3 regions of the Pseudoxanthomonas sp. 22568 genome follow, and region 2 is predicted to be linked to each of the others. Evidence: predicted binding sites of a transcription regulator. Region 2 holds the regulator's gene; each other region holds the start of a gene.

Region 1 (7,266 bases), on a different contig from region 2:
TGGTGGAGATGGCCTTGGCGTTCATTTCGTAGGCGCGCTGGGTTTCGATCATGCTGACCAGCTCTTCCACCACGTTGACGTTGGAACCTTCCAGCGAGCCCTGCACCAGGTTGCCCAGGCCATTGAGGCCGGGCGTGCCGTTCTGGGCGGGGCCGGAGGCGGTGGTTTCGACGTACAGGTTCTCGCCCTTGGCCTGCAGGCCGGACGGATTGACGAAGTCGGTGAGGGTGAGCGATCCGATTTCCACCGCCTGCGCCTCGCCGGCCATGGTCACGCTGACCGTGCCGTCGTTGCCGATGGTCATCGACTGCGCGCCCTCCGGCACCTGGATGCCGGGCTGTACGGCATAGCCGCTGTTGGTGACCAGTTCGCCCTGGGCGTTGATCTGGAACGAGCCATCACGGGTGTAGGCGGGCGTGCCATCGGGCAGCATCACCTCGAAGAAACCGCGGCCGTTGACCATCACGTCCAGCGAGCGCCCGGTCTGCTGCGGATTGCCCTGCTGGAAATCCTTGGAGGTGGCGACCACGCGCACGCCGGTGCCCAGCTGCACGCCGGACGGCAACTGGGTCTGCTGCGAGGTCGAACCGCCGGGCTGGCGCAGCTGCTGGTACAGCAGATCCTCGAAGCTGGCGCGGTCGCGCTTGAAGCCGGTGGTGTTGGTGTTGGCCAGGTTGTTGGAGACCACGGACATGCGCGTCTGCTGCGCATCGAGCCCGGTCTTGGCGACCCAGAGTGCCTGGTTCATGGCGTGGTCCTTGGTTGGGAATCGGGAATGGGGAATCGGGAGTCGATGTGGGCATCGGATCCTTCTTCGCATGAAGGAACAGGCAAGTGCCGTGCCAATGAAACGGTCGAAATCCCGACGCGAATGGAAACTGGGACGGAAGCCACAAACGCGCTTCTACGATTCCCGATTCCCCATTCCCGATTCACGGCCTTCAGCCCCCCAGCCGCAGCAACTGATTCGACGATTGCGCCATGTCGTCGCCGGTGCGGATGACCTTGACCTGCATTTCGAACTGGCGCTGGAGCTGGATCATCTGCACCAGGGCGCCGGCGGCGTCGACGTTGCTGCCTTCGAGCACGCCGGTGGTCAGGCTGTTGCCCTGCGCCATCGGCGGGGGCGGCTGGGTGGGGTCGGCCGGACGCATCAGGCCGTCGGCGCCGCGCGCCAGTTGCGAGGCCGGCACGTCGACGATGCGCATGCGGGCGACCATCGCCATGGTCTGCGGGCCTTCGCCCTGCGGCACGATGGAAATGGTGCCGTCGGCGCCGAGATCGAAGGACTGCGCCGGCGGGATGGCGATCGGATTGCCGTTCTCATCGAGCACGGCGCGGCCCCCGTTGGTGACCAGCTGGCCGTTGGGGGTGACGCTGAGTTCGCCGTTGCGGGTATAGGCGGTGCCGCCGTCCGGCGCCTGCACGGCCAGCCAGCGGCCCGGTTGCAGCGAGACGTCCAGCGAACGGCCGGTGACCATCTGGGTGCCGGTGCGCGAATCGAAACCCGGATCCGTCAGCACCGCGTCCACGCGTGAGGGAAATCCCTGGCCGGGAATCTTGAACGCCTCGGTCGCGGCCAGGGCGGCCTTGAATCCCTTGGTGTCGACGTTGGCGAGGTTGTGCGACACCGCGCCCTGGGCCTGCAGCGAGGCGCGGGCACCGGTCATGGCGACGTAGAGGGCTTTGTCCATGGGCTTTGCCGGGAATGGGGAATCGGGAATTGAGAATCGGAAAAGCGGAAAAGCGGAAAAGCGGAAAAGCGGAAAAGCGGAGAAGCGGAGAAGCGGAGAAGCGGAGAAGCGGAGAAGCGGAGAAGCGGAGAAGCGGAGAAGCGCTTTTTACTTTGCTTCCCCCTTCGGAGAAGGGGGATTGAGGGGGATTTGCTGTTTGCGCGAAGAGCAAGCGCTTTTCAACAGCCGAATGGCTGATCAAGGGGGCTTTGGTTCTGGCTATTTCGGCACGCCCAAGTGCCGTCATCAACGGATGTTGATGACGGTCTGCGTGATCTGATCCTGGGTGGACAGCATCTGCGAGTTGGCCTGGAAGTTGCGCTGGGCGACGATCATGTTGACCAGTTGTTCGGTCAGGTCGACGGTCGAGGCTTCCAGCGCGCCGGAGGCGACCTGGCCGAAGTCGGACGTGCCCGGCGCGCCGGTGCGCGGTTCACCCGAGGCGTAGCTGTGGGTCCAGGTGTTGTTGCCCTGCGAGACCAGGCCCTGCGGGTTGGTGAAGTTGGTCAGCGCGACCTGGCCGATGGCGCGGTCCACGCCGTTGGAGTAGCGCGCGAACACCACGCCTTCCGGCGACACGGTGAATTCGTTGAGCTTGCCGCTGGCGTAGCCATCCTGCCGCTGATCCTTCTTGGCGAAGGCTTCGCCGTACTGGTTGGTGCCGGTGATGTCCAGGGTCATGTTGAGCACGCCGGCTCCGGTGGTCGGGGTGAATGGCGCCAGGGCGATGCGGCCGTTGGCCGGCAGGGTCAGCGCGCCGTTGTTGTCGAACTGCACGGTGGTGGCCGGACCCATCGAGGTGCCGTCGACGTAGACGTGGGCTTGCCATTCGTTCGGATTGGCGGTCTTCACGTAATAGACCGACTGCTGGTGGGCCACGCCGAGCGAGTCGTACACGGTGACCGAGGTGGTCTCGTTGTAGCTGTTGCCGTCGTTGGGCGTGAACGGCGTGATGGTCGGCTGCGCGGCGTTGCCGGGCAGAGTGACGCCCAGGTTGACCAGGGTGGTCGGCGCCGGCGGGCTGTCGCTGGTCAGCAGTTGCAGGTCGACCAGGCGGCCGGTATCGAAACCGCTGCCGTCGGCGCGAGGCGGGAACACCTGCAGGCGGAAGCCGTCCGGGGTGGTGACGAAACCATTGGGATCGCGCTGGAAGTTGCCCGCGCGGGTGTAGACGTTGGTGCCGTTGTTGCTGACCGTGAAGAAGCCTTCGCGGTCCACCGCCAGATCCAGGTAGCGGCCGGTCTGGTTGATGTCGCCCTGCGAGAACTGCTGGGCCACGTTGGTCAGACGCACGCCGGCGCCGATGCCGTTGCGCAGCAGGCCATAGCCGGTGGTGGAAAACACTTCGGCGAACTCGGCACGCGATTCCTTGAATCCGGTGGTGCCGACATTGGCGATGTTGTGCGAGGTGACGTTGAGGTCGGCGTTGGCCGCCTTCATGCCGGAGAGCGAACTGTTGAAAGCCATGGAAAACTCCTTAGCGGATGCCGGGTCGGAATGGCCCGTGGATGTCAGGGATCAGGAAGCCGACTTGCCGATGCGCAGCACGTAGTCGAGCGGAGCGGTGCCCAGGCCGGGCAGGTTGAGATACAGGCCGTCGGAACCGATGGTCACGCTTTCCACGGTGGAATCGACGTAGGTGTTGAGTTTGGTGGCCTTGCCGGTGTCGTCGGTGTGGGTGGCCTTGATCGCATACACGCCTTCCGGCGCGCGTTCGCCGTTGGCCTTCACGCCGTCCCAGGCGAACGCGGTCTCGCCCTTGGCGGCGTCGAGTTCGATGGTGTCCACGACCACGCCGCTGGCGTCGGTGATTTCCACCTTGAGCGTGCCGGTGGCGGGCGACATGACCAGGCCGGTGGCGCTGCCCTGCGCGCCGAGCGCGATCTTTTCCGACGGCACCAGCACGTCGTGGCCGACCAGCGAGGCGCCCTTGAGCACCTGGTCGCCGGTCAGGGCGGTGGTGAAACCGTTGACGGTGGTGTTGAGTTCGCTGATGCCCTGCACGGTGGAGAACTGCGCGAGCTGGCCGATGAATTCGCTGTTGGACAGCGGCTTGAGCGGATCCTGGTGCTTGAGCTGCTCGGTCATCAGGCGCATGAATTCGGCCTGGCCCAGGCTTTCCTTCTTCTTGTTCGATCCGGTGCCGGTGGTGCTGTTGTTGATCGCGGCGAAGGGATCGCCATTCACGGCGGTGGTCATGCGGTTGCTCCGGTAGGCGGGACGCGTCAGCGGCCCATGGTCAGCGTGGCCAGCGCCAGTTCCTTGGCGGTGTTGAGGACTTCGACGCCGGCCTGGTAGCCACGCGAAGCGGAAATGAGGTTGACCATCTGCGCGACCGGATCCACGTCCGGCGCATAGACGTAGCCTTCGGCGTCGGCCATCGGGTGGCCGGGCTCGTAGCGCTTGATCGGCGGGGCTTCGCTCTGGGTGATCTCCTTGACCTGCACCGAGGTCAGCGAGCCGTCGGCGTTGAGCGGGCGGGCCTGGAAGATCGGTTCGATCGGCTTGTACACCGCCTCCGGCGAGGAGGCGATGGAATCGGCGTTGGAGAGATTGCTGGCGATGGTGTTCAGGCGCACCGACTGCGCCTGCAGGGCCGAACCGGCGACGTCGAAGATCGGCAGGTTGCTCATGGCTTATTGCCCCGTGATGGCGGTGAGCATGGTGCGCACCTTGGATTCGATGAAACTCAGCGAGGCGCGGTACTCCAGCGCGGCGCGGCCGTAGGCGGCGCGCTCGGTGTCGGCGTCGACGGTGTTGCCGTCCAGGCTGGGCTGCACGCCCTGGCGTTCGTGGATCTGCGGGCCGAATTCCAGTCCGTTCAGATGGCGCCCGTCGGTGGTCTGCAACGGCGCGGCCTGGCGGGCGGCGGCGTTCTCCAGCACGGCCTGGAAGTTGAGATCCTTGGCCTTGTAGTTGGGGGTGTCCGCATTGCTGAGGTTGCTGGCGATCAACTGCATGCGCTGCTCGCGCAGCGGCAGGGCGGCGGCATGGACACCCAGGTAATCGCGGATGGGATTGGACATTGGCGGGCCCCGTTGGGAACGTTGCCCGGGTGGGTGCAAGGCTTGTGCCAGTCCGGGAGAGGAGGCTTCCCCCGCGAAGTGCCGGTGCCATTCCTTCTCGAGGGGGAACGATGGGCACCTTGTGGCTTTGCCTCCCCCTTTGAAAAAGGGGGACCGAGGGGGATTTGCTCTTCGCCGGTGCTCCTGGCACCGCGCGCAAATCCCCCGTCGTCCGCTGACGCGGCCGCCCGCCCCCTTTTCCAAAGGGGGCATCAATCCCGAATCCCCAATCCCGGCGGCCAACCGGCCGCTGTCAGGCCGCCCGCTTCGCCACCAACACTTCATGGGGAAACGAGATGCACCCGGGGGCTTTGCCTTCCCCTTTGAAAAAGGGGGACCGAGGGGGATTTGCTTTTTGTCGGTAGTCGCGGCACCGCGCGCAAATCCCCCGTCGCCCCGCTGGCGCGGGCCGCCCGCCCCCTTTTCCAAAGGGGGCTATCAGTCACGAATCCCGAATCCCGACGCCCGTCAGGCCGCCCGCTTCGTCGCCACCACCTGCTTCAGCCGGTTCAGCACGTAGTCCGCCAGTTCGTGCGGGCTGTACTTGGCGACGAAGGCGTTGGCGCCGACCCGTTCGACCATGGCGTTGTTGAACACGCCCGAGAGCGAGGTGTGCAGAAGTACGTACAGACCGGCCAGGCCGGGGTGGCGACGGATTTCCGTCGTCAGGGTGTAGCCGTCCATGGCCGGCATTTCGATGTCGGAGATGACCATGGCGTAGCGCTCGGCCGGGTCCTCGCCGGCGGCGTGGATCTGCACGAGGTGGTCGAGCGCCTGCTTGCCATCGGAAAGCAGGGTGGCGCTCACCCCCAACTGGTCCAGCACGCTGCGGATCTGCGAACGGGCCACCCGCGAGTCGTCCACCACCAGCACCTGCAACGGCGGGGCGTCGGCCGGCAGCGCCATTTCCGGCGCCAGCGGCGCGTCCATGCGCGCCTGCGAGATGTCGGCCAGCACGCTTTCCACGTCGATCACCTGGATCAGCTCGCCCTGGAAGCGGGTGACCGCGGTCAGGTAGCTGGCCTCCGCGCCGAGTTCCGGCGGCGGGTGGATGTCCTCGACCGCGATGTTGACGATGCGCTCGACGTCGCTGACCAGGAAGCCCTGCACCGATCGGTTGAACTCGGTGACCACCAGGTAGTTGGGCGCGCGCGCCGGATCCGGATCGCGCTCGGGATGGCCGATGCTCAGGCCCAGGTCCAGCACCGGAATCGAACGCCCGCGCACGTCGGCCGCGCCGGCGAACTCGGCGGGCAGGCCAGGCAGCTGGAACAGCGGCGGACGGCGCAGGACTTCCTGCACCTTGAACACGTTGACGCCAAAAAGCTGACGCCCGCCCAGGCGGAACAGCAACAGGGCGAGCCGGTTGTGGCCGGCCAGGCGGGTGCGCTGGTCGATGCGGTTGAGCAGATCCTGGGTCATGCAGGCATATCGGCCGGGTTGCGCACGGCTTGAGCGGTGCGGGGGCGTCCGGCGGCAGGGAAGGGCTCGTCCTCGAGGGACGGCGGTCACGCAGTCGATTTCGCCGACGCGCACCGCGGCAGGCGCGAGGACCGCCGGTTTCGGCACATCGCTTGCATTCCTTGTCGCCGATGAACCGACGATGGAGCCCGCTCATGCGACGACTCGTGCTGCTGCCCGCGCTGCTGGCGGCGTTTGCCGTGCCCGCCGCGGACTTCCAGCCGGTGGACAGCATCCGCCAGGCCGCGATTGGCGCGATGGCGTCGGCCGGCGAGGCGGAAGCGACGCTGGACCCGAACCTGCGCCTGCCGCGTTGCGCCGCGCCGCTGGAAGCGCGGGTGCAGAACAGTGGTTCGGTCGAGGTCGGTTGCCCGCAGGGCTGGCGCCTGTTCGTGCCGGTGCGGGTACGCCGCAGCCAGACCGTGCTGGTGCTCAATCGCGGCATCGCACCGGGGCAGGTGGTGACCGCCGATGCGTTTGTCGCCGAAACCCGTGACGGCGGCCGTATCGCCGCCGGCGCCTTGACCGACCCGGCCCAGGCCGTGGGCCAGGTGGCGCGGCGGATGTTGACCGCCGGCTCGGTGCTGGGAGCCAACGATCTGGTCGCGCCGCGATTGATCCGGCGCGGCGACAACGTGGCGCTGGTGTCGCGTCGCGGTGGCGTCGAGGTACGGGTGGCCGGCAAGGCGCTGGCCGACGCCGGCGAGAACGAACGGGTGACGGTGGAAAACCTGTCCTCGCGCCGGGTGGTACAGGGCGTGGTAGGCCCGGGCGGCGACGTCTGGGTGAGCCGTTGAGGAAAAAAATGGAATCGGCCCTAAAGTCCCCGGACGGGCGGCCGATACCGAGCTGGCAGGGAAGTACGCCTCGGGTGCGCTTCCGATAGAAAAATGTGGATTCCGTCACTAAAGCTTTGCCTTTGACGGCCGATATGCTGTTTGAACCCGCAACAGGTAGACCGACATGAGCCAGAAAATCGAAGGCAACGCGCCTTCTGCCATCCGCAC
Region 2 (7,266 bases):
GATCTGCTCAAGCCGCTGAAGGAATCGCTGCCACAGACCAAGGTCGTGATCATGTCGATGCACAACGATCCCGGCCAGGTGCGCAGCGCGCTGGATCGCGGCTGCGCCGGCTTCGTGGTCAAGGAGGCCGCGCCGATGGAACTGGAACTGGCCCTGCGCGCGGCCGCCGCCGGCCAGGTGTTCCTGAGTCCGCAGGTGTCGTCGAAGATGCTGGCGCCGATGCTCGGCCAGGCGCGGCCGACCGGCATCGACGCGCTGTCGCCGCGCCAGCGCCAGATCCTGCGCAAGCTGGGCGGTGGCATGAGCAGCAAGGAAATCGCCGCGCACCTGGGCATCAGCGTCAAGACGGTGGAAACCCATCGCGCGCGGATGATGGAATCACTGGGCTGCCGGCGCGCCAACGACCTGCTGCTGCTGGCCGCGCGCCACCAGAACGATCTGGCCTGAGGTTTCTGGCCCGGGCCTTGCAGGACAAGGGGGCGTCCGCCGTTCCCGCGGCGGCGCACCGTCGCCAGGTCCTCCCCAGGCCCCCCGACGGCGCTCTCCCCGCCATTCCCCCGACACGCCATCGCGTCCAAAGTCCGGCGATGTCAGGAAATCCCTGACAGCGCCCTCGGGCATGCCCCCACCACAACCAGAAACGCCCTGATTCTTTTTCCGCCGCGCGCGGCGCAAAGTTTCCCCACGACGTGAAATCCACGTGAACGTCGAATCGGGGCAACGATGCAAACGCGGCGAATGGGGATTTGGGGATGAAGACGGGACTCACCACGCAGCTCGGCCAGCAACTGCACCTCACGCCGCAGCTGCTGCAATCGATCCGGCTGCTGCAACTGGACGGCCTGCAACTGGAAATGGAAGTCCGCCGCGCGCTGGACGCCAATCCGCTGCTGGAACTGGAAGAGGAGCCCGTCGCCGTCGGCGAGCAGGGCGATGCCGCCAGCGCCCCGCTGGAAACCGCCGCCTTCGACGAACTGCCCGAAACCTCGATGTGGGACGTGCATGGCGGCGGCTGGCAGGAAGGCGACGACGACCGCCTGCAGCGCCTGGAAGACGCCGGCAGCACCGACCCGCAGGTGCGCGCGCTGCAGTCGCTGGCGCTGGAACTGGACGCGCCCGCGCTGGCCGTGGCCGCGTTCTGGCTCGAACACACCGACGAGGCCGGTTACCTGGGTGCCGACGCGGATGCGCTGGCCGCCCAGGCCGCCGAACGCTTCGCCATCACCGCCGCGGCCGCCGAAACGATCCGCCAGCACATCCTGCACGGCGAATGCGCCGGCCTGGCCGCGCGCGACCTGCGCGAATGCCTGCGGGCGCAGCTGGCCGCCCTGCCCGGCCGCGTGCCGGCCCGCCACATCGCCGCCCGCATCCTCGACGAAGCGCTGGACCTGCTGGCCGCGCACGACGAAAACGCACTGGCCGCGCGCCTGCACCTGGATCCGGAACAGATCCGCGAAGGCATCCGCCTGATCCTGTCGCTGCAGCCGCGCCCGGCCGAAACCCTGCTGCCCGCCCCCACCGGCCACATCGTGCCGGACGTGGTCGCCTGGCATGCCGACTGCGCGTGGCGGGTCGCGCTGAATCCGGCCACCACCCCGCGCCTGTCGGTCTCGCCGCTGCACGAGCGCGCGCTGGACCAGTTGGATTCGAAGGCCGAACAAGGCGACGGCGCCCGCCGCCTGCGCGAGCTGCTGCAGGAAGCGCGCTGGCTGACCCGCGGCCTGTCGATGCGCTATGAAACCCTGCTGCGCACCGCCCGCGCGATCGTCGAGCGCCAGGCCGGCTTCCTCGCCCATGGCGACGAGGCGATGGCGCCGCTGACCCTGAAGGAAATCGCCGATGAAATCGGCATGCACGAGTCCACCGTCTCGCGCATCACCACCGGCAAGTACATGCAGACCCCGCGCGGCACCTTCGAGCTGAAGCATTTCTTCGCCGTCCGCCTGGAGGGCGCCAGCGTGTCCGGCCCGGCGGTGCGCGCGATGGTCCGCCGCCTGATCGAGAACGAACCGGCGCACAAGCCGCTGGCCGACGAGGCGATCGCCGGCCTGCTGGCCCGCCAGGGCATCCACATCGCCCGCCGCACGGTCGCCAAGTATCGGGAACAGCTGGACATCGCCTCCGCACGCGACCGCCGGCGCGGTAACGTGTCGGCCTTGGCCAGGGCCGGATAAGGAAGCACGCGCATGAACAAGATCACCGTACTGCTGGTGGACGACCACGAGGGTTTCATCAACGCGGCCATCCGCCACCTGCGCAAGCTGGACTGGCTGGACATCGTCGGCCGGGCCAGCAACGGTCTGGAGGCGATCGAGCGTTCGGAGTCGCTGCGCCCGGACGTGGTGCTGATGGACCTGGCGATGCCCGAGATGGGCGGCCTGCAGGCCACCCGCCTGATCAAGACCCAGGACCAGCCGCCGTTCGTGGTCATCGCCAGCCACTTCGACGACGCCGAACACCGCGAGCACGCCAGCCGCGCCGGCGCCGACGAATTCGTCAGCAAGCTTTCCTACATCCAGGAAGTCCTCCCCATCCTGGAAAAGTTCCGAGACAACCGCCATGAGTGAATCCCGAATCCTTGTCCTCGACGCCGATGCCGCCCGCGCGGTGCGGGTGACCGACCTGCTGGAGTTCATGGACCTGACCCCGCGCTGGGCCGCCGAGGCCGGCGACGTCGACATCCGCCGGCACCGCCCGCACGACTTCATGGCGGTGATCGTCGGCCGGATCGAGGACAGCCCGTCCACCCGCGCGCTGTTCGCCTGGCTGGGCGATGCGCCGCTGCCGCCGCCGGTGCTGCTGCTGGAAGCCGAACCGGCCGCGTTCGCCACCGCCCACGGCCTGCACGAGGCCGGGGTGTGGCCGCTGGATACCCCGATCCGCCACAGCCAGCTGGAAAGCTGCCTGCGCCGGGCCAGCCTCAAGCGCCTGGACACCGAGCACCAGGCGCAGACCGCGCAGGGCAACGGTCCGACCGGCAACAGCCCGGCGGTGGTGCGCCTGCGCCGGCTGATCGACCAGGTCGCCGCGTTCGACACCACCGTGCTGGTGCTGGGCGAATCCGGCACCGGCAAGGAAGTGGTGGCGCGCGCCATCCACGAGCATTCGCCGCGCCGCGACGGTCCGTTCGTGGCCATCAACTGCGGCGCGATTCCGCCGGATCTACTGGAAAGCGAACTGTTCGGCCACGAGAAGGGCGCCTTCACCGGCGCGCTGAGCGCGCGCAAGGGCCGCTTCGAGATGGCCGAGGGCGGCACCCTGCTGCTGGACGAAATCGGCGACATGAGCCTGCCGATGCAGGTCAAGCTGCTGCGCGTGCTGCAGGAGCGCAGCTTCGAGCGCGTCGGCGGCAACCAGACCATCCGCTGCAACGTGCGGGTGATCGCCGCGACCCACCGCAACCTGGAGGATCGCATCGCCGAAGGCCACTTCCGCGAGGATCTGTTCTATCGCCTCAACGTGTTCCCGATCGAGATGCCCGCGCTGCGCGAGCGCCTCGACGATCTGCCGGCGCTGGTCACCACCCTGGCGATGCAGTTGGCCCGCACCGGCCGCGGTGAAGTGCGCTTCGCCGACGAGACCCTGCAGGCGCTGCGCTTCTATCCCTGGCCGGGCAACGTGCGCGAACTGACCAACCTGGTCGAGCGCATGGCCGTGCTGCACCCCGGCGGGCTGGTGCGGGTGCAGGACCTGCCGCGCCGCTACCTGCCGGAGGACGGCGTGCTGCCGGTGCCGGCTGCCGAGGCGCAGCCCGCGCTGGCGCACCGCGCCGCCAGCATCGACGCGGCCGCTGTCGAAACCCCGACCGCCGCCGTCGCCGCGTCCGATCGCCTGCCCGAGGACGGCATCGACCTGCGCGAGCACATCGCCCGGATCGAACTGAACCTGATTCGCGACGCGCTGGATCGCGCCGGCGGCGTGGTCGCCCACGCGGCCCAGTTGCTCGGCCTGCGCCGCACCACCCTGGTGGAAAAGCTGCGCAAGTACGGCGTCGAACGCGAGGATGCGCTGGCGACGGAAAACTGACAGGCCCGGCGCGGCGGTTGCGGCACGCATCTTGCAACGATGAGCCCAGACACTCCGCCGAACTGCGCCCATGTCCGATTCCGTCGCCTCCATCCTCTCGCAGATCCGCAGCTACCAGCACCAGCTGGGCACGCGCGCGCTGGAGCCGGTGCAGAACCCGAACGCGGTCCAGTTCGGCCAGCCCGCGGTCAAGGCGCCCAGCTTCGGCGAAACCCTGCAGAACGCGTTGCAAGGCGTCAACGACGCGCAGAAGACCGCCGGCGCGCTGTCGCAGGCGTTCGAACTCGGTGACCCGCGCGCCGATCTGGCGCGGGTGATGGTCGCTGCCCAGCAGTCGCAGGTCGCCTTCCGCGCCACCGTCGAAGTCCGCAACCGTCTCGTCCAGGCCTACCAGGACGTGATGAACATGCCGCTGTAACCCACCGCACCGCCTGAGCCCGAACGCACCGGAACCGCACGCCCATGGCCCTGACCCTGTCCAAGGAATCACTGAAGGAATCGCTGAGCGCCGAGAAGGCCGGCGCCGCGCTGACCAAGATCCAGGACTTCCCGGTGTTCCGCCAGCTCGGCACGCTGCTGATGATCGCCGGCGCGGTCGCGGTCGGCCTGATGGTATTCTTCTGGTCGCAGAAGCCCGACTTCACCCCGCTCTACACCGGCCTGGATCCCAAGGCCACCGCCGAGGCCGCCGACCTGCTGCGCGCCGCGCAGATTCCGTTCCAGCTGGACCAGGCCAGCGGCGCGATTTCGGTGCCCGCCGAGAACCTGCACGACGCCCGCCTGAAACTGGCCGGCTCGGGCCTGGCCGAGAACGGCCGGCTCGGCTTCGAGCTGATGGAACGCGATCCCGGTTTCGGCGTCAGCCAGTTCGTCGAGAACGCCCGCTACCAGCACGCGCTGGAAACCGAGCTGGTGCGCACCATCACCACCCTGCGCCCGGTCCGTGACGCGCGGGTGCACCTGGCCATTCCCAAGCCCAGCGCGTTCACCCGCCAGCGCGAGGTCGCCAGCGCCTCGGTGGTGCTGGAACTGCGCTCGGGCGCGATGCTGGAACGCAACCAGGTCGATGCCATCGTGCACCTGGTGTCCTCGAGCATTCCGGACCTGGCGCCGGAACGCGTCACCGTGGTCGACCAGAGCGGCCGCATGCTGACCATCAGCGATCCCAACAGCGAGGCCGCGCTCAACGCCGCCCAGTTCGAACGCGTGCGCAAGCTGGAAACCTCGCTCAACCAGCGCATCAAGGAATTGCTGGAACCACTGACCGGCCCCGGGCGGATCAACGCCGAGGTCGCGGTGGACATGGACTTCTCGGTGGTCGAGGAAGCGCGCGAGACCTTCGCCAACGATCCGGCCAAGGTGCGCAGCGAGCAGGTCAGCCAGAACACGGTCGCCAAGCCGGGACCGGAGGGCGTGCCCGGCGCGACCAGCAATACCCCGCCCGGTCCCAACGCCGCCGCCGCGCCCAATCCCGAGGCGCCGGTAGAAACCGCCAGCAGCGCGACCCGCAACTTCGAGATGGATCGCACCCTGCAACACACCCGCCAGCCCGCCGGCCGGGTACGCCGGGTCACCGCCGCGGTGCTGGTCGATCACGTGCCGCGCGCCGGCGCCAACGGCAAGACCACGATGGTGCCGCTGGACGCGGCCACCCTCACCCGGGTCGAGGCGCTGGTGAAGGAAGCGGTGGGCTTCGACGCCGCGCGCGGCGACTCGGTATCGGTGATGAACGCGCCGTTCGTGCGCGAGCCGGTGCCGGTGGAGGACGTGCCGTTCTGGGAAAGCCCGTGGCTGCAAAACCCGATGGTGCGCGACGTCGCCCGCTATGGCCTGGGCGCGATCGTGGTACTGGCGCTGCTGTTCGGCGTGCTGCGCCCGGCGATGCGCCAGATCATCCAGCCGCGCGCGAAGAAGGCCGCCGCCGACGCGGTGGACGTGAGCCTGGTCGACGAAGGCGACGAGGATGCCCGCATCGTCGCCGCGCTGCGCCAGGACCATGCCGAGATCAGCGTGCCGCGCGCGCTGGCCTCCGATGCCTACGAGGATCGCCTGCGCCACGCCCGCGAGGCGGTCAAGAACGATTCCAAGCAGGTCGCGCAGGTGGTGAAGGACTGGGTGGCCAGCGATGATTAATCCCAACGACACCGAACTGACCGGCGTGCAGCGCGCCGCCGTCCTGCTGCTCTCGCTGGGCGAGCAGGATGCCGCCGAAGTGCTCAAGCACATGAACGCCAAGGAAGTGCAGAAGCTCGGCATCGCCATGGCCACCATCAGCGGCATCAGCCGCGAACAGGTGCTGCAGGTGATGGACAGCTTCAACCACTCGCTGGAGAAGCAGACCTCGCTGGGCATGGGCGCCGACGACTACGTGCGCAAGGTGCTGGTGCAGGCGCTGGGCGAGGACAAGGCCGGCAGCCTGATCGATCGCATCCTGCTGGGGCGCAACACCACCGGCCTGGACACCCTGAAGTGGATGGACCCGCGCGCGATTGCGGATCTGGTGCGCAACGAGCACCCGCAGATCATCGCCATCGTGCTCTCGCACCTGGACAGCGACCAGGCCGCCGAGACCCTGAAGATGCTGCCCGAACGCGCCCGCTCGGACGTGCTGCTGCGCATCGCCACCCTCGACGGCATCCCGCCGAACGCGCTCAACGAACTCAACGAGATCATGGAGCGCCAGTTCTCCGGCAACCAGAACCTGAAGTCCTCCAGCATCGGCGGCATCAAGGTGGCCGCGAACATCCTCAATTTCATGGACAGTGGCCAGGACCAGACCATCCTGGGCGCGATCAACCACATCGACGCCGACCTGGGCGCGCGCATCCAGGACCTGATGTTCGTGTTCGACAACCTGATCGACCTGGACGATCGCGAACTGCAGGCGATGCTGCGCGAAGTGCCCAACGACCGCCTGGGCCTGGCCCTGCGCGGCGCCGACGCCAAGGTGCGCGAGAAGATCACCCGCAACATGTCACAGCGCGCCGCGCAGATCCTGATGGAGGACATGGAGGCGCGCGGTCCGGTGCGGCTGTCGGATGTGGAAGGCGCGCAGAAGGAAATCCTCGCCATCGTCCGCCGCCTGGCCGACCAGGGCGTCATCTCGCTCAACGCCAGCAGTGAGGAGATGGTATGAACGATCCGGTGCGCTGGATGGCCCCGCCGCTGGATTTCGTGGCCCGCCGCGCGCCGGAGGCCGAGCCGCCGCCGGTGCTGCGTCCGCCGAGCCTGGAGGAAATC
Region 3 (7,266 bases), on a different contig from region 2:
GAAGGGAGCAGTTGGCCGAACACGCCTGCATCCCGTTCGTGATGCCCAGCAGCGGGCGCATCGCGCCCTGGTTGTTCCGCGAAGACGGACGCGACCTCGAATGGACGCCGCCGGATCGGCTGACCGTGTCGGACGACGTGCTTGGCGTGGTGTCGCTGGCCAGCGGCGGCGCCGGTATCTGCCAGACCTACGATTTCATCGCCGACGGCCATCTTCGCGAGGGCCGCCTGGTCGAGGTGCTGCCGCAACTGCGTGGGCGCTCGCGTCCGTTTTCGCTGATCTACGCACCGCATCGTCGATTGTCGGCGGCATCGCGCGCCCTGATCGACAGCCTGTCGAAGAGCGGCGAAGCGGTCGCGGGCTGATTCGGCGCGGTCCTTCCAGCGGGCGGCCACTCAACGCGCCGCCGGCGCATGGCGCTCCCAATAACCGTCTTGCGGCGGAATCTGCTGGACCACATCCACGCTTACGCCGGCGGGATCCCGGGTCATGAAGCGCCGCTGGCCCCACGGTTCATCGGTGAGTGGATGCAGAATCGGCGCGCCTTCCCGACGGAGCCTGTCGTACAGCAGCGACGCATCCGCCACCTCGACGGTCAGCAGCATGCCTTTGCCATTGAAGACCTCGGGCCCCGGCGGGCGGGAAGGATGATCCGGGGTCATGAACGCCAGGGTGGCGCCGCGACCGTCGCCATCGGCGGAACCGGACAGATAGACGAACCAGTTGGCTTCGAACAGGACTCGGAATCCGAAATGCCGCACATGGAAATCACGCGCGGCGGTCATCGCCGGCGTGGTGATCAGCGGATACAGGTCGCGAACGCGCACCGTGGAAGGCGGGGTGTCCGGCTCCTCGCGCGCCGTCGCGGCGCCGGGCAGCGGCAGCGCACCTGCCATCAGCAGAATGGGAAGGACTCGGGAAATTGGCATCGGGCGTTCCTCGTTGGAAGGGGAAGAAAGCCGACGCGTTCCGTCGCCGGCTCCGCCACGATGCACGGCTCAGATTGACAGCAGTTGCTCGATTGCGCGCACCGCGACCCGCGCGCCATCCTCCGCCCGCATGCGCTGGCCGAGTTCGGCCGCGCGCGCACGGGTATCCGTCCGGTCGGCGAAGGCGAGCGCCCGCGCCAGCGCGGAGGCCTCCAGTCGTTTTCCGTTCATCGCCGGACCGGACACGCCCAGGCGGCGCAGCCGATCCGCCCAGAACGGCTGATCGCCGGCGAACGGCACCACCACCGAAGGCACGCCGGCGCGGGTGGCCGAGTGACTGGTGCCCGAACCGCCGTGATGGACCACCAGCGAGGTGCGCGGAAACAACCAGTCGTGCGGCGTCTCGTCGACGATGAAGAAGTTGTCCGGCAGCGCGTCGCGCGCCACGCCGCTCCAGCCCGGATGGAACAACGCGCGCCGGCCCGCGACGGCGTCGACCATCGCCCGCACCAGCCGGGGCCGGTCGAAGCCCGCCATGCTGCCGAAGCCCAGGTAGATCGGCGGCTCGCCCGCGTCGAGCCAGCCCTCCAGCGCGGGCGGTGGTGCCCACGCCGGCGCCGGCAGCGTCCATTGGCCACAGACCCGCGCGTTGTCCGGCCAATCCGCCGGTTGCGGCAGCAGAGTGGGGGACACGCCATACAGCATGGGGTGTTCAGTCCACACCCGCTTTCTCGCCGGCAGCGCCAGCACGCGCGCGCGCGCCTCGTTGGTGCTGCTGCGAAAGGCGCACCAGAGCAGGCCGTTGACGAATCGATGGCTGAACGCGTTCAACGCGTGCGGAACGGGGGCGGATGCCAGGAAAGGTGAGACGAAATCACGGGTGGGCGTGATCGGAATCAGGCCCGTACCGATGGCCGGAATGTCCAGCGCCTCGGCAACCGAAAGCCCGGCGAACGCCGCCAGCCCGGAGACGATCAACGCGTCGCATCCCGTCGCCGCATCCCGGATCTCGCCCATCCAGTGCATGACGTTGGCGTTGGCGATATCGGCCAGCGCCCGGGCGGTGCGGTTGAAGCCACCCTTGCGGTCGACCGCCGTCGCCAGCGCCTGTCCGGGCGAAAGCGCGCCGCGGATATCGCCGGACAACGGCGTCGTCGCCAGGCCGGCGGCATGGGCGGAGCCGAGCGTGGCCGCGTCGGCGAGCAGCCGGGTGTCGTGGCCGGCGGCATTCAGCGCCAGGCACAGCGCGGCCAGGGGACGGGTATCGCCTTCGGTACCATAGGTTGCAACCGCGAACTTCATGGGAGTCTCCGGACGCCGGACAACCCGGCGGATGGACAGAAATAAATGTGCACGACGTATACTAATTTACATCGTATACCCGATGTAAGAGGCAGGCCCCATGGATGAAACCGCGGAACCCGGGCGCCGGGCGCGCAAGCGCGCGCGGATGTTGGACCTGTTGACCGGCACCGCCGCCCGCCTGTTCGAGCAACAGGGCTACGAGGCGGTGACCATGGAACAGATCGCGGCCGAAGCCGACGTCGCCAAGCGCACGCTGTACAACCACTTCCCGACCAAGGAAGCGCTGCTGGCGCGTTGGCTGGATACCGAACTGGAGAAGGACCTGGCGCACCTGGCCGACAGCATCGCCCGCCGCCGGAGCTTCGCCTCGCGGGCGGCCTGCATCCTCGACGCCTCAGCGGCGTGGTGCAGCGCGCACCCGGAACACCTGATGGCCTATCTGCGCTACCGCTTCACCAGCCTCGGCAACGAGGCGGATCAGGCGGACATCGGCGATGGCGGCATCGTCGCGCTGTGGCAGCGCCTCATCGTCGCGGCGCAGGAGAGCGGCGAACTGGGCGACAGGTTCCCGCCCGCGCAACTGGCGACCTGGTTCCACCACCTGTACCTGGCCGCGCTGCTGCGCTGGCTGACCGTGCCGGGACTTTCGCTGCAACGCGAGTTTGCCGACGCCGCACGCCTGTTCGTGGACGGCGCGGCGGCACGCTGAACGGCGCGCCGCCCGTGCGCGTCAGTGCCGCTGGCGCGGATCCCGGCCCAATTGGCGATACAGGGTGCTGCGGCTGATGCCCAGTTGGCGCGCCGCGCGGGCGACGTTGCCGTCGCAGGCTTCCACCGCCGCGCGCATGGCCGCGCGGGTCATCGAATCCAGCGGCGCGGATGCGGGCGGCGCGACAACGGCGGGCGTATCCATGCGCGCCTGCAGGTAGGCGGGCAGGGCATCGGCGCCGATCAGGCTGCCGGGTTCGCTCAGGGCGGCGAGGGTGCGCAGGCTCGCCACCAGTTGGCGCAGGTTGCCGGGCCAGGCATAGCGCGCGAGCCGTTCGACCGCTTCGTCGGAAAGCCGGCGCCCCTGGCCGATGCGCTGCCACAGTGAATGCACCAGCCCTTCGCGTCCGGGCTGTTCGCGCAGCGGCGCCAGTTCGACCAGGTGATGGGAAATGCGGTAGTAGAGGTCGGCCCGGAAGCGGCCTTCGGCCACTGCTTCTTCCAGTCGCCGGTGGGTCGCGCAGACCAGGGCGAAATCCAGTTTGACCGGCTTGCCGCCGCCCAGCGGCGACAGTTCGCGATCCTGCAGGACGCGCAGCAGGCGCGGTTGCAACGCCAGCGGCATGTCGCCGATTTCGTCCAGGAACAGGATCCCGCCGTCGGCCTGCCGCAGCAGGCCGATGCTGCCGTCCTTGCGCGCGCCGGTGAAGGCACCGCTCTCGTAGCCGAACAGTTCGGCCTCGATCAGCCCCTCCGGCAGCGCGGCGCAATTGACCGCCACGAAGGGTTTGCCGGCGCGGGCGCTGCGCCGGTGCAGTTCGCGCGAGAACACTTCCTTGCCGGTGCCGGTCTCGCCCAGCACCAGCACCGGAATGCCGGCATCGAGCACGCGGCAGGCGCGTCCCAGTTCGGCTTCCAGTTTCGCGTCGAACAGCGGTGCGCCGGCTTCGGTTCCCGAACCGGACGCCGACACCGTGATCGGCGATGCCGCGCGGGCGCGCCGCGAGCGGGTCGGCCCATCGACGTGTCCGTGCAGCAGGCGGCCGCTGCGGTCCTGCAGCACGCCGTCGTCGCGCAGGCGTGACAGCGCGCCGTCGAACATCGCCTCGTAGGAGGCGCGCCCGAGATCGGCCCGCTCCAGTCCGAACAGCGCCAGCCCGGCCCTGTTGGCCGCCACCAGCCGCCCGTTGCGGAACGCCAGCAGACCCTCGCGCGCACTGCCCAGCAGCGCCGGGTTGGCATGCACGCGCAGCAGGTCGGCGTCAGTGATGCCTTCGTCGAAGTACCGATGTTCGATGTTGGCGACCGCCAACTGCGCCAGGCCAAGCGCGTGCATGGGCGCGACCATCGCGTCGCCGGAGATGTCCAGCACGCCGACCATGCGCCCAAACGGATCGAACACCGGCGCGGCCGAGCAGTTGAGGATGCGGTGCGGCGCCGCGTAGTGCTCGGCGCCGCGCACTTCGACCGCGCGCGCGTCGGCGATCGCGGTGCCGATCGCGTTCGTGCCCACCCGCGCTTCGTTCCAGCACGCACCCGGCATCAGTGCGACCCGGCCGGCCTTGTCGAGGAATTCGGCGTTGCCCTCGGCGTCGAGGATCCAGCCTTCGGCATCGGTGAGGATGACGATGCTGCCGGTATTGGCGGCGTCGGCGGCGAGCATTTCGACCTCGGCACGCGCCAGTCGCCAGAGCTGTTCGTGCTGCTCGCGCAGGGTACGCAGGCGGGGCGCGTCGATCGGTTCGATCGCCGGGCGCGCATTCGCCGCCAGTCCCAGGCCCAGGCAGCGCCGCCACGATTGCAGGATGGCCGGCGGTACCTGGCCCACCGGCGTGCGCCCGGCCTCGAAGAAGGCGCGCCGGGCCTGCGCGATGCGTTGCTCGTCGGGTGGAGCGGATGGTCGGGACATGCCGGAAGTCCTCGCCGGGCGATGTGTCGCATTTTGCGACAGGAAAACCGCCCGCTGTCCCGATACACAGCACACCCGCGGACACTCCGCAAGCGACACGCTTGTTGCGTTGCCGCAGCGGCAACGCGGTTTCCCTGCGGAATGGCGGCGTAGCGGCGTGGCGCGGCGCAGCAACAAATGCTGGCACGCGGCCTGCGTCGGACGGGAACCCCAACCGAACAAGCCAGGAGATTCCGATGAACGCAGTCGCCGCCCCCCGTCCACAGGCCGTGGACCCGTCCGCCATCTTCAAGCAGCGCTACGCCAACTTCATTGGCGGGCGCTGGGTGGAACCCCGTTCGGGGCAGTATTTCGACAACACCAGTCCGGTCAACGGCAAGGTGTTCACCCAGGTGCCGCGTTCCAACGCCGACGACATCGAGGCCGCGCTGGACGCCGCGCACGCCGCGCGCGAGGCGTGGGGCAAGGCCTCGGTGACCGAGCGCGCCAACGTGCTGCTGCGAATTGCAGACCGCATCGAGCAGAACCTGGAACTGCTGGCGCACGCCGAAACCTGGGACAACGGCAAGCCGATCCGGGAAACCCTCAATGCCGACATTCCGCTGTGCGCGGATCATTTCCGCTACTTCGCCGGCGCCATCCGCGCGCAGGAAGGCGGCATCAGCGAAATCGATCACGACACCATCGCCTATCACTTCCACGAGCCGCTGGGCGTGGTGGGACAGATCATCCCCTGGAACTTCCCGCTGCTGATGGCCTGCTGGAAGCTCGCGCCCGCGCTGGCCGCCGGCAATTGCGTGGTGCTCAAGCCGGCCGAACAGACCCCGGCCAGCATCCTGGTGCTGATGGAGATCATCGGCGATCTGCTTCCGGCGGGCGTGCTCAACGTGGTCAATGGCTTCGGCCTGGAAGCCGGCAAGCCGCTGGCCAGCAGCCCGCGCATCGCCAAGATCGCCTTCACCGGCGAGACCACGACCGGCCGGCTGATCATGCAGTACGCCAGCCAGAACCTGATCCCGGTGACCCTGGAACTGGGCGGCAAGTCGCCCAACATTTTCTTCGCCGACGTCATGGCCGAGGACGACGATTTCCTGGACAAGGCGATCGAGGGCTTCGTGCTGTTCGCCTTCAACCAGGGCGAGGTCTGCACCTGTCCGTCGCGGGCGCTGATCCAGGAATCGATCTACGAGAAGTTCATGGAGCGCGCGCTCAAGCGCGTCGCCGCGATCAAGCAGGGCAATCCGCTGGATCCCAACACGATGGTCGGCGCGCAGGCGTCCAGCGAACAACTGGAGAAGATCCTGTCGTACATCGACATCGGCCGGCAGGAAGGCGCCGAAGTGTTGATCGGCGGTGCCCGCAACGAGCAGGGCGGTGATCTGGCCGGCGGCTATTACGTGCAGCCGACGGTGTTCAAGGGCCATAACCGGATGCGCATCTTCCAGGAAGAGATCTTCGGCCCGGTGGTCTCGGTCACCACCTTCAAGGACGAGGCCGAAGCGCTGGCGATCGCCAACGACACCCTGTACGGGCTGGGCGCCGGCGTCTGGAGCCGCGACGCGGCGCGGTTGTACCGGATGGGCCGTGGCATCCAGGCCGGACGGGTGTGGACCAACTGCTACCACGCCTATCCCGCGCACGCGGCGTTCGGCGGCTACAAGCAATCCGGCATCGGCCGCGAGAACCACCGGATGATGCTGGACCACTACCAGCAGACCAAGAACCTGCTGGTCAGCTATTCGCCCAAGGCACTGGGCTTCTTCTGAGCCGTCGCGCGGGCGCCTTCCGACCGACGGCGCCCGCACGTGTTTTCCGATTGATTGGAATCAAAGAGCCGGGGATGCCATCGCGCTACGGTGGTCCCGGCGCAACCAACAGGAGAAATGCGTGGACAAGACAATGAAAGCCGCCGTGGTTCGCGAGTTCGGAAAGCCACTGGTCATCGAAGAGGTGACCGTGCCGCGTCCCGCCGCCGGCGACGTGCTGGTGAAGATCGAGGCCTGCGGCGTCTGCCACACGGATCTGCACGCGGCCGAAGGCGACTGGCCGGTCAAGCCGAACCCACCATTCATTCCGGGCCACGAGGGCGTGGGCCACGTGGTGGCCGTGGGTGCCGGCGTCACCCATGTGAAGGAGGGCGATCGGGTCGGCATTCCCTGGCTGTATTCGGCCTGCGGGCATTGCGAACACTGCCTGGGCGGCTGGGAAACCCTGTGCGAGCAGCAACAGAACACCGGCTATTCGGTCAACGGCGGATTCGCCGAATACGCGCTGGCCAACGCCGATTATGTGGGGCATGTGCCGAAGGGGATCGGTTTCGTCGAGATCGCGCCGGTGCTGTGCGCGGGCGTGACCGTCTACAAGGGACTCAAGGTGACTGATACCCGTCCCGGCAATTGGGTAGTGATCTCCGGC

What was found. Region 2 encodes sigma-54, which starts transcription at its own class of promoters, with help from an activator protein. Its sites were predicted from a motif close to TGGCACGNGCNTTGC; they were not measured.
Region 1: a site for sigma-54 is predicted at 4,795-4,809, ahead of flgB (flagellar basal body rod protein FlgB). Genes of this name have one in related genera too.
Region 3: a site for sigma-54 is predicted at 5,033-5,047, ahead of adh (aldehyde dehydrogenase). Genes of this name have one in related genera too.

The regions. Positions count from the first base shown of each region.
Region 1 covers NZ_JBQENC010000001.1:459,954-467,219, forward strand. Annotated here, with positions in the region: gene flgG (flagellar basal-body rod protein FlgG) at 1-748, opposite strand, end outside; gene ACTJI2_RS02260 (flagellar basal body rod protein FlgF) at 942-1,694, opposite strand; gene flgE (flagellar hook protein FlgE) at 1,980-3,200, opposite strand; gene ACTJI2_RS02270 (flagellar hook capping FlgD N-terminal domain-containing protein) at 3,252-3,932, opposite strand; gene flgC (flagellar basal body rod protein FlgC) at 3,959-4,366, opposite strand; gene flgB (flagellar basal body rod protein FlgB) at 4,370-4,759, opposite strand; gene ACTJI2_RS02285 (chemotaxis protein) at 5,267-6,220, opposite strand; gene flgA (flagellar basal body P-ring formation chaperone FlgA) at 6,415-7,056, shown strand; gene flgM (flagellar biosynthesis anti-sigma factor FlgM) at 7,223-7,266, shown strand, end outside.
Region 2 covers NZ_JBQENC010000021.1:31,408-38,673, reverse strand. Annotated here, with positions in the region: gene ACTJI2_RS18945 (response regulator) at 1-447, shown strand, start outside; gene rpoN (RNA polymerase factor sigma-54) at 753-2,174, shown strand; gene ACTJI2_RS18935 (response regulator) at 2,187-2,567, shown strand; gene ACTJI2_RS18930 (sigma-54 dependent transcriptional regulator) at 2,560-4,026, shown strand; gene fliE (flagellar hook-basal body complex protein FliE) at 4,097-4,444, shown strand; gene fliF (flagellar basal-body MS-ring/collar protein FliF) at 4,489-6,159, shown strand; gene fliG (flagellar motor switch protein FliG) at 6,176-7,162, shown strand; gene ACTJI2_RS18910 (FliH/SctL family protein) at 7,159-7,266, shown strand, end outside.
Region 3 covers NZ_JBQENC010000003.1:116,300-123,565, reverse strand. Annotated here, with positions in the region: gene ACTJI2_RS04795 (LysR substrate-binding domain-containing protein) at 1-365, shown strand, start outside; gene ACTJI2_RS04790 (VOC family protein) at 396-929, opposite strand; gene ACTJI2_RS04785 (glycosyltransferase) at 999-2,231, opposite strand; gene ACTJI2_RS04780 (TetR/AcrR family transcriptional regulator) at 2,332-2,943, shown strand; gene ACTJI2_RS04775 (sigma-54-dependent Fis family transcriptional regulator) at 2,965-4,851, opposite strand; gene adh (aldehyde dehydrogenase) at 5,088-6,617, shown strand; gene adhP (alcohol dehydrogenase AdhP) at 6,739-7,266, shown strand, end outside.